DNA from 3 places in the Chitinophaga sp. 10T418 genome. Region 3 is predicted to be linked to each of the others. Evidence: riboswitches for the same ligand, from Rfam matches in the RefSeq annotation. Region 3 holds a riboswitch; each other region holds the start of a gene.
The links. Region 3 has a riboswitch for cobalamin ahead of AC1DCV_RS26460 (DUF5074 domain-containing protein). Riboswitches for the same ligand answer to the same signal wherever they lie in the genome.
Positions count from the first base shown of each region.

Region 1: another riboswitch for cobalamin. It lies ahead of AC1DCV_RS20715 (DUF6580 family putative transport protein); the one in region 3 lies ahead of AC1DCV_RS26460 (DUF5074 domain-containing protein).
Region 2: another riboswitch for cobalamin. It lies ahead of metE (5-methyltetrahydropteroyltriglutamate--homocysteine S-methyltransferase); the one in region 3 lies ahead of AC1DCV_RS26460 (DUF5074 domain-containing protein).

Region 1 covers NZ_JBFTHG010000006.1:630,543-633,828, forward strand. Annotated here, with positions in the region: gene AC1DCV_RS20710 (DUF5074 domain-containing protein) at 1-753, opposite strand, end outside; gene AC1DCV_RS20715 (DUF6580 family putative transport protein) at 795-1,388, opposite strand; cobalamin riboswitch at 1,586-1,813, opposite strand; gene AC1DCV_RS20720 (hypothetical protein) at 1,890-2,183, opposite strand; gene AC1DCV_RS20725 (Crp/Fnr family transcriptional regulator) at 2,351-3,064, opposite strand; gene AC1DCV_RS20730 (biotin/lipoyl attachment domain-containing protein) at 3,160-3,286, shown strand, end outside.
Region 2 covers NZ_JBFTHG010000010.1:33,978-37,263, reverse strand. Annotated here, with positions in the region: gene AC1DCV_RS25590 (SDR family oxidoreductase) at 20-892, opposite strand; cobalamin riboswitch at 1,037-1,240, shown strand; gene metE (5-methyltetrahydropteroyltriglutamate--homocysteine S-methyltransferase) at 1,338-3,286, shown strand, end outside.
Region 3 covers NZ_JBFTHG010000010.1:242,889-246,174, reverse strand. Annotated here, with positions in the region: gene AC1DCV_RS26465 (hypothetical protein) at 1-306, opposite strand, end outside; gene AC1DCV_RS26460 (DUF5074 domain-containing protein) at 453-1,583, opposite strand; cobalamin riboswitch at 1,764-1,973, opposite strand.

The DNA.
Region 1 (3,286 bases), on a different contig from region 3:
GTCTCCGGCCACCATCATATCACCGGCAGATGAATTAATGCCATCTATCTTAGTCCCTATGGTCGGACCAGCGAGGTTTACACGGTATACGCCATCTACTGCACTTAACAAACCTCTTGTATCATCTATTCCCGTAAAGGCATGACCTTCGTCCTGCGGAAGATGATCTACCCTGCCTGTTTCTTTCATGGTATATGCATCAGCTACCACCAAAGGACCGCCTACTTTTACTGACATATACACCTTGCCTTTATGGACGGTGGCGAACTGCAGTGTTGCGCTGGTCGGACCAAAATCTTTACCGGGATTTTCTGTTTTAAATACATCTTTAACAATCTTATTACTGTCATAACTATAATAGAATAAGTCGCCGGAGGTAGTACCATACTGTCCTTCCTGTACTACCCAAAAGCCGTTTTCATACTTACCCCACACCTTTACCTGGTAGATCGCGGAGTCTGAAGCGCCGGCATTGCTGGCTGTAAATACGATATGGTAATCACCGCGGGCACCTGCCGTGAAAGTATACACCGAATCATTTCCGACTACATTTCCATTTATTTTCCAGCTGAACGTAGCGCCAACGGGATTGTTTATCCTGGGGTGATAAGAAAGCGTAGCGCCAATATGTATAGAATCTGCACCTCCGGTTTTATCCACACCGGGACCGGGAATGGTGTCGTCATTTTTTTTACATGACATCGCCAGTGCTAAAATAGAAACTACAAAGAAAGTACTTCCCGAAAATCGCATGTTTATATATTTGATTGATGATTAAGCTCCAGTTGTTTCAATTATGCATGTAATGCTTTGGGGTACCGGTATTTCAGTATTTCAAAAGAACCAAAGAATACCGCTGAATAAAGAAGATTTGCCACGAGCATATTCTTTAAAAATGGTAAAGCGAGGTAGTAACATTGCAACAAACCTGCAAGGTTGTACGTATAGGGTTTACCGGTAGTAATATCAATACCATGATTGATCCATACGCCGAAATCAGAAACGATCCAATGTATCAATCCGGCAGACAGCGCGGAAAGAAGTATGCGGAGAAGCGTTACTTTTTTGATGATCACTCTGCCCACTGTTACCATGAGTGCAAAGGCGGCATAGTTCCATACCCAGCCACTATAAAGCAATCCTGTAGCGTATTCCGGATATATCAGGTGAGATATGATGATATCGCTGATGAATAATGTCAGAATAGGAAAGGCATACGACTTGAAAAGATTACTGAAGTAAGCGCCCGCAAAAAGCGCCATAGCGCCAATCGGTGTAAAGTTTGGATAAGGCATCAGATTACCCGCACCTAATACACGTATGAGGCCTGCGCCTAAAATAAAAACAAGTAAAACTAGAAAACGTGGGTCAATTTTTTTATCAGACATTGTTAATAGTTATTATAAAGGGAATAGGGATTCTGCATGAAGAAATCAAATGATCTCTCACGAAAGAAAACATACATGTTATAGGTGATGACATGCGCTATCAGGCACAGTCAATCAGATACAAAAATTCATTTTTACCAAAAATAAAAAACCGGAACACCGGGAAAAATACATCCATGTTCTTCACCCGAAAACATGATATATAGTTGCAAAGGGCAGGTCTTCTGGCTTTCCTGCTTTTTCGGTCGCCTTCCCGTTCCAGATAAGCGGAACAGTGGCAAGGAGGAATTAACTCCGAAAAAACGATACCTGTGGTCACACAGGCAGCAGGATTTACAGCTACGGGGATAGCTCCGGTTTTACACCGGATTCCCTTTTAATATTCTTGCATACATGCTAGAATAACCAGTTGCAGGCGCAAATTAATGAAAGCAGATGGTTTCTCCAAATGTTGTGACAACAGGGATTGAGAATTACGAATTAGGAATTCTCACCCGATCCCTATAAACTATATCGCAGCCCTAACTGCATTTGCCAGCGCGAGGCCAGCGGATCCCTGAACTGGTACAGCGTATATCCCTGCGAGTTCAGTTTTATACTAATCGTCTCCCCTTCTTTGGTTATTTCTACATACTTCTCCGCCAGAGGAGCAAGATCTACATTATAACTTTGCGTTGGACCACTTATTGTAATAGTGTTGCCGGCATTGTCGCTGGCACTCCCTATCTTTTCTATATATGTTCCTGATAAGGAATAAGGCATGTTGGCTTCCAGGAAATATTTACCCGGTTTCATTTCCGGAAATGAATTTGGATATTACTACTCCTGGAAACAGGTAGCAGGTCGGCCACTCTAATGAAGTTGGCAATTTTTTTTACGTGATACAAGATATCGGTTACAGGCTTAGATCATTTAAATCCGCACTATGGTCTGCATTGCAAAGGGACAAAAATTATTTACACTCAATCCAGGCCACAACCAGATACCTTAATAAGTTGCTTGATGTCTTTAATACAGATCTTCCTGCTATGTGATGTCAAAATACCGGCAGCTTTAAACTCTGTTAGAAATCTAACAATATTCTCTTTACCGGTACCTACCATATTTGCCAGATCACTACGGGAAAGATTAATCATAATATCTTCCCCTGCAACTGTTTCCTGTTTAAATTTTTCACGCAAAACAATTAACGTGATTGCAAGTCTCTCTTTAACAGAACGCTGTGCAAATACAGAAATGCTATTTGCCAATACAGTGAATTCATGACTGAGTGCTTTGAGTAATCTACGCGGCAGCACGCTGGATCTTCCCATAATAGTCATAAAATCTTCTTTGGGTATGAATGCAATGACACTTTCTTCTAATGTAGCAGCAGAGTCTGGATAACGCTCATCGGCTAAAATAGCGTGATATCCGATTAATTCCCCTGCATTGGCAACGTATATAATTTGTTCCCTGCCAGTTTGATCCACCTGGTATTTTTTAACTTTACCTTTTTTTACAAAGAAAATACCGGAAGCAACAGCTCCCTCTCTAAATATAACTTCTCCTTTCCCGTATCGTTGCTCCTGCATATGGGAATAAAGATCTGCACATTCATCCTCCGGTAGATTAGTCAGAATGGACTGGGATTTAAAATTCCACTTATAAATGGGAAACAGACCGTCTAAACTCATAATAATTGACCCATTGGGCTAAAAAGTGATTTTTTGCAGGTTTTTAATTGAAAAGTATCAATGAAACCAACCACCATCAAAGGTACCTTTGCAATATGAAAATATCAACTATTTCTCGCCCGAGAATCAATTTTACAAATAATCATGAGTGGATTGATTTAAACGGAAGTGTTGGGTTTGTAGGTGTTTCTGCACACAGGCTAAAAGGAATTAAAAATATAG
Region 2 (3,286 bases), 210 kb from region 3:
CTCCCCACAAAATTCGCTCTCAGGCAAACATAGCCGCATATTCCTGAATAAAGTGGTCAAAACTGCGGGGTGCGTGACCTGTCAGCTGCTGCACTGCCGGTGAGATGGCGGCTGCTTCTCCGCGGGCATAGTGGGCATAATCTTCGATCAGACCTTCTGCCTGCCACAAGGGAAATCCTACCTGTAACAAAGCCTGGAGTAACTGATCCGGTAAAACATTGACATAGCTGATGGTACGTCCCAGGACGATAGACAGTTTGGTTGCCAATTCCCGGTGTGTGAGGGATTCGGGGCCGGTAATATCATATATTTTGCCTGCATGGCCGGGAGTGGAGAGCGCGATGGCTGCTATTTCGGCAATATCCCGGATGTCTACCAGGCTAATCGGCGCCTCTCCGGCGGTGGCGAAAAACTTGCCCTGCTGGATGATGGGATCCCGAAAGCCCAGCAGTCCCTGCATAAATAAATTAGGTCGCAGGAAAGTATAGTCAATACCGGATTCGCGGATCTTTTGTTCCACGGCAGCATGATACCGGAGAAAACGTACCGGCGATTGTGGTGCTGCATGCAGCTGGGAGAGTTTTACAATATGTTGTACTCCGGCATGGCGTGCAACGTCTACGAAATCACTTTGTAACTTTTCGGCTTGCTCAGAGGAGTTCGTGAGCAGGAAAGCTTTTTCTATTCCCTGTAATGCCCTGGCCACGCTGTCGGGATTATTAAAATCTCCGATCACGGCTTCAGCTCCCGGTAATGCGTGGAGTGCGCGGGCCTGATCGTCTGTTGTTCTCACCATGGCACGAAAAGGAATACCTTGTGCGGATAACTGTTTGGCCAGTGTAGTACCAATGTTGCCGGTGGCGCCTGTAATCAGGATGTTAGCTTGTTTCATTTTTTGTTTGTTTTATGATGTAAAACTCACTTTTTGCTACTGCGCCACATTGTAAGAAAACGAAATCATGCTGTAAAACGGCCGGGAACTTAAATTTGATAGTTGCCGGGATTTATTATCTTCGCCCCCGGTTCTTTACGTATTACAATCGAAGCAAGTAATGGTTCCCGCTGAAAAGCGGGATTAAAAGGGAACTGTGTGTAAATCACAGGCTGTCCCGCAACTGTAAGTTTTGCGCAGATAATTTATCTGCAACTGGTAAACAATATACCACTGTTCCGTTGGAGGAATGGGAAGGTGTTTAACAGTGAAACGAGCCAGGAGACCTGCCTTTATTTCACTTTGACACTGCTTTCGGGGATTGAAGCAGGTCAGGTTTTGGTATGTAGTAATTTTTTAAGAACAGGTATGACAGATGGACGCTTTTAAAAAGGTCCGTCTACCAATGCTGTATTGCATCGGGGATCATGCCTGTCAGCAACAATTACGTACTATCTTCTCCTCTCTTACACTTTCTCCTGTTAAAGCATTGCTATGGTATGTACAAGAGCGTGAACATCATGTATCACCTTTTAAACAATCAGCAATGATTATCCACAACTTAGGCTATCCGAGGATAGGTAGCCAGCGTGAATTGAAGAAGGCCTGCGAAAGCTACTGGACAGGCAGCATTACTATTTCTGCCCTGCAGGAAGTCGCCGCCGGCATCCGGTTGCAAAACTGGGAACTGCAAAAGCAGGCAGGAATCGACTGGATTCCCTGCAACGATTTTTCCTATTATGACCAGGTACTGGATACCTCGCTGATGACGGGCGCTATACCAGCCAGATACCAGGCCCTCACTGCAAAACAGTTATCTGAAACAGACCTGTTGTTTGCCATGGCCAGAGGTTATCAGCGGGATGGAGATGATATCACCGCCATGGAAATGACGAAATGGTTTGATACCAACTACCACTATATTGTTCCTGAATTTACCGCCAGCCAGGACTTCCACCTGTTTTCCCGCAAAGTGGTGGATCAGTTCCTGGAAGCAAAGAATGCAGGCTATGCTGCCAAGCCGGTATTACTGGGACCCGTTTCCTTCCTGTTACTGGGTAAAGAAAAAGAAACAGGATTTAACCGGTTATCATTGATAGATAAATTGCTGCCGGTGTACCTGGAAGTGCTTGACCTGTTAACGAAGGCCGGAGCCACCGTGGTACAACTGGATGAGCCCTGCTTATCACTCAATCTTTCTGCGGAAGCATTGCAGGTACTTACCGATTCATATGCGCAAATACATGCTGCCTTCCCGCAGTTACATATTGTACTGGCTTCCTACTTTGAATGTTATGGCCAACACCTGCCGGCAGTACTGGCATTGCCGGTGCAGACACTGCACCTGGACCTGATACGTTGTCCGGCACAACTGGAAGATGTATTGCAGACAAAGATCGCCGACAGCAAATTGCAACTCTCTCTGGGCGTAGTTGACGGCAGAAATATCTGGAAGAATGACTACACAAAATCATTAGCATTTATACATAGGGCTATTAAAGTTTTAGGGGAAGACAGAGTCGCCATTGCGCCTTCCTGCTCCCTCTTACATGTTCCCTGTGATCTGGATTACGAAACAGCGATATCTCCCGAAATAAAAAACTGGATGGCCTTCGCCAAACAAAAGCTGCAGGAATTAAAGGAGCTGCGGGATATTGTAAAAGGAAATACAGCACTACTGGCTGCCAATGAGGACGCGATCCGCAACCGTGGGGCATCAGGGCTTATTCATCGTAAAGCGGTAAAAGACAGGGTAGCAGCATTTACATTGAGTGATGCCAGCAGGAAAAGTGCCTTTACCATTCGTCAGGCCATACAGCAGGAACAGTTTGGCCTGCCATTATTCCCGACTACTACCATTGGCTCCTTCCCGCAAACAGATGATATCCGGCAGTTAAGAGCAAGATTGAAAAAAGGAGAACTGACAGTACCACAATATGATGCCGCCATAGAAAAGGCAACCATAGAAGTGATCCGCTGGCAGGAAGAAATTGGCCTGGACGTACTCGTGCACGGCGAATTTGAGCGCAATGACATGGTGGAATATTTTGGCGAACAGTTAGATGGATTCCTGTTTACAAAAAATGGCTGGGTACAGAGTTATGGCAGCCGTTGTGTAAAACCACCGGTTATTTTTGGTGATGTAAGCCGTCCGGCAGACATGACGGTACGCTGGAGCAGCTTTGCACAAGCCAATACCGACAAGCTGATGAAAGGTATGCTCACCGGTCCTGTTACTATTTTACAATGGTCTTTTGTGAGAGATGATCAGCCAAGATCCACTACCGCAAACCAGATTGCCTGGGCTATACGTGATGAAGTGGTGGCATTGGAAAATGCAGGTATTAAAGTGAT
Region 3 (3,286 bases):
CGTTAGATAAGCGGTTTGAATGTTGGGGCCCCAGGTAACATAGCAGGTGTTGATACCATAACCTTCCAGACCGGTATTAGGTGGTGCAGAAATAATCTGTCCATCCCCGGTAACGTTCCAGGCTACATACGTGCTGCCGCTAACAGTGGGTACCAGCGAATAAATGCCGACGCTGCCGGGAGTCACAGTAGTGGGGCCTGAAATACTAACGGGTCCTGCCTGGGCAACAACTTTGCTACCGCCCAAACATAACAGCAATAGCGGGGCACAAAAAAACGTGGATACCTGAGTGAGTTTAACGCTCATTTTACAATGGCTTAAGAGTGAAATACGTGGAAAAAAAATATCGTATTAAAGTAACCAGAAAATCTTGAATATCCTAGTGAAGTATCGGGATAAGAAAATGCCCCGCTTGCCATTGGCAAACGGGGCATTTTCTTATTTATGGTTCTTTATTCGTGAAACACAGGCATAGCCGGGAAATACCATCCGTTGTAAGTCAACGTTTTTTTCAGGGTAGTAGTGGTGGCATCATAAATCAGCACCCGGTTGATACTGCCGGTGAATGATCCATTCAGCGTGGTCACTACCAGCTCATTCTTTTCCTTATTATATGCTGCTCCTGCACCATAGAAATACTGACCTGTTGGCAGGGTGATAAATGGCGTAGTTAACGAAGCAGCGTTGCCGATTACGTAGCGATATAATTGTGTTCCACCGGCAAAACCGTTGTTACGCACAATGAAAATAGCACTGTCCTGTGTAGAAGCAGTAATACCCGCATGACGCCATGCTCCCCATGGAGAAGGCACGGTAAACGGCAGTTTGATCGCAGTACGTGCGAGGGTAGACGGAACAATGCGGATCAGTGAATCTGAATTGGTTGCATATACCGCTCCATCTTTACCCGCGGCAAAAGCAAGGTTAGCAGCGCCGAACTTTTTCACTACAGCATAAGTGCTGCTATTCAGGGCTACGATACCATCTGTTTGAGATAATACAAAAACATAACTGCCAATTTTAAGCATGTCGCCGGTATAACCAGCAACCCCGCTGATTTTAGTGCCTACCGCCAGAGATGGCAGTGTAATAGGATATACGCCATCGCTGGCGCTCAGCAGTCCGTGTGTGGCATCAACACCCAGGAAGGCATGCCCATCGTTACCGGGCAAGGTAGTGATACGGCCGGTTTCTACCATGCTGCCACCATCTGTTACCACCAGCGGTCCGCCGGCTTTCACTACGATGTACAGCTTATTGTTGAAGAAGGTCGCAAACTGCAATGTGTTGGAAGGCCCTCCTAATGCACCGGTTGGGTTTTCCAGGTGATACACGTCCTGCACCAAACTGTCACCACTATACGAATAGAAGTGCAGATCGCCGGTGCCATGACCGAACCATCCTTCATTGGCAATAAAGAAACCATCTGCATATTTGCCGGTAATCAATGATGTTGTAACGCCGGTTTTGTTATTGGCGTCCAACTTTTGTAACTGTGATGACTGCAATGCATCTTCTTTTTTACAGGAAGCCACCAACAAGGCAAACGCTACCAACAAGMAGGATAATAACTGTTTTTTCATATAATAGATATTTGGATTGATGACATACTTTTCCCTGTCCGGATACCAGATCCGGAAAAAAACAAAACTCAAAAGCCGGTGAAATCACACCTGCATAATGCGCCCAGGGGTAAATAATATTTACACAATAGAATATATGCCGTTAGGCTTACATTCCTGGCCTTTCACCCGAAAGCGCTGAATGATCGATGACATCTGGCAGGTCTTCTGGCTCTCCTGCTTTTCCGGGAACCTTCCCATCTGCGGACATGCAGACAGTGGTATGGAGTATCCGGAAAATCAATTCATTCAAAAATGAATGCAGGATCACAGCTACGGGGATAGCTCCGGTATTGCACCGGATTCCCTTTTAATCCGCCCGCAGGCGGAACCAATTGTGGATGCAAACGTACGTGAAGTATTAGTAAAATCCAAAATGAAAGGAAAGTGTAATACTTCATTCTTTTTTGAGGCAATGCTTTTGGCAACTATAACTAATCAGGTATTTCATTTTTTATACTTCCTATTAGTTCGTGTTTAAATTTTTATACCACCTATATTGTCTTCCTTCATTAAAATGTATCACTGTTAGACGCAGTGGATCTGCGTTATGGTTATTTTAAATCACTAACAGGAGTGAACGGAAGAAAGTATGGATATGGCATTTTATTTTTTATGCTTTCCATAGGTTGATATTTCATTTTTTATGGTTCTATTGTTATCATCTATACCGAAAAGTATCACTGTGGGATTGATGAGTTGAAGATAGTAGCCGAAGTATTTATAACACTGCAGCCACTAATGGGAATAGTCTTAGAAATTCGAAATACGGATCTGTTAATCAGTCGTTAATCCGATTTTAAGCGAAGAACCATTTTTGCAGTTTTATATGTAATTAATATCTTCGAATCTGATCATATAATTACCAGCACACAGGCCGATTGAAAGAATGAATATATTGGGAATCTCCACTTTTTTCTTTAAGTATGTTTGAAATATTTAATGTTTTTGGCAAAAGATGAACCTTTGCATGAAGATTAATGCGTAACTTGATGGAGTATCTCTCCATTGTAAAGTGGAATGAAAACCTCATATCCACATGATATATTGGAATATAGGGTAATTTTTAAATATTGATCAGAATAGCAGTGATTAAGGCATACAAAAAATGCCCCCTAACTTAGAGCCAGGGAGCAATCATTGCGTACATGATGTTTACTTTCTCATTTTCATACCTAAAATCATTAGGATGATGTGAGTTACAAGGACTATTTGACCAATAGTCTCCAACCAATCATTCAAATTAAAGTTTTTCATGCCTCTAGTTTTAGTGTGAAAAATTCAATCCGTTACCGTTAGTCCGGTAGCGGATTTTTATTACGAGGCAATGATAAAAGTATTTTTCCTTCAATTCGTTTTCTAAAGCATCTGTTAAGCAGGAATAACAAAAATTATAGCAAATCATACGATGCGGTCTCAAATTGATCGAAAAAATATTTCATTTGGCGTACCTTTCTCTTGTAATAGTATTGTTTATTCGCATGTGAAAAATTGATTTGTCCGTTTTATTGCCTCTCACGTGATGCTGATCATTTATTTCGGTTAATTATCTATCGAATAMTAGAGGTTTCGTTCCTTGATAACACGGCCGTTTGTTTCCAGATTGTCATATATAAGATTAAATCCTTTTCTTTGCCAAAGTATATAGATAGCAGAAAGTTCTA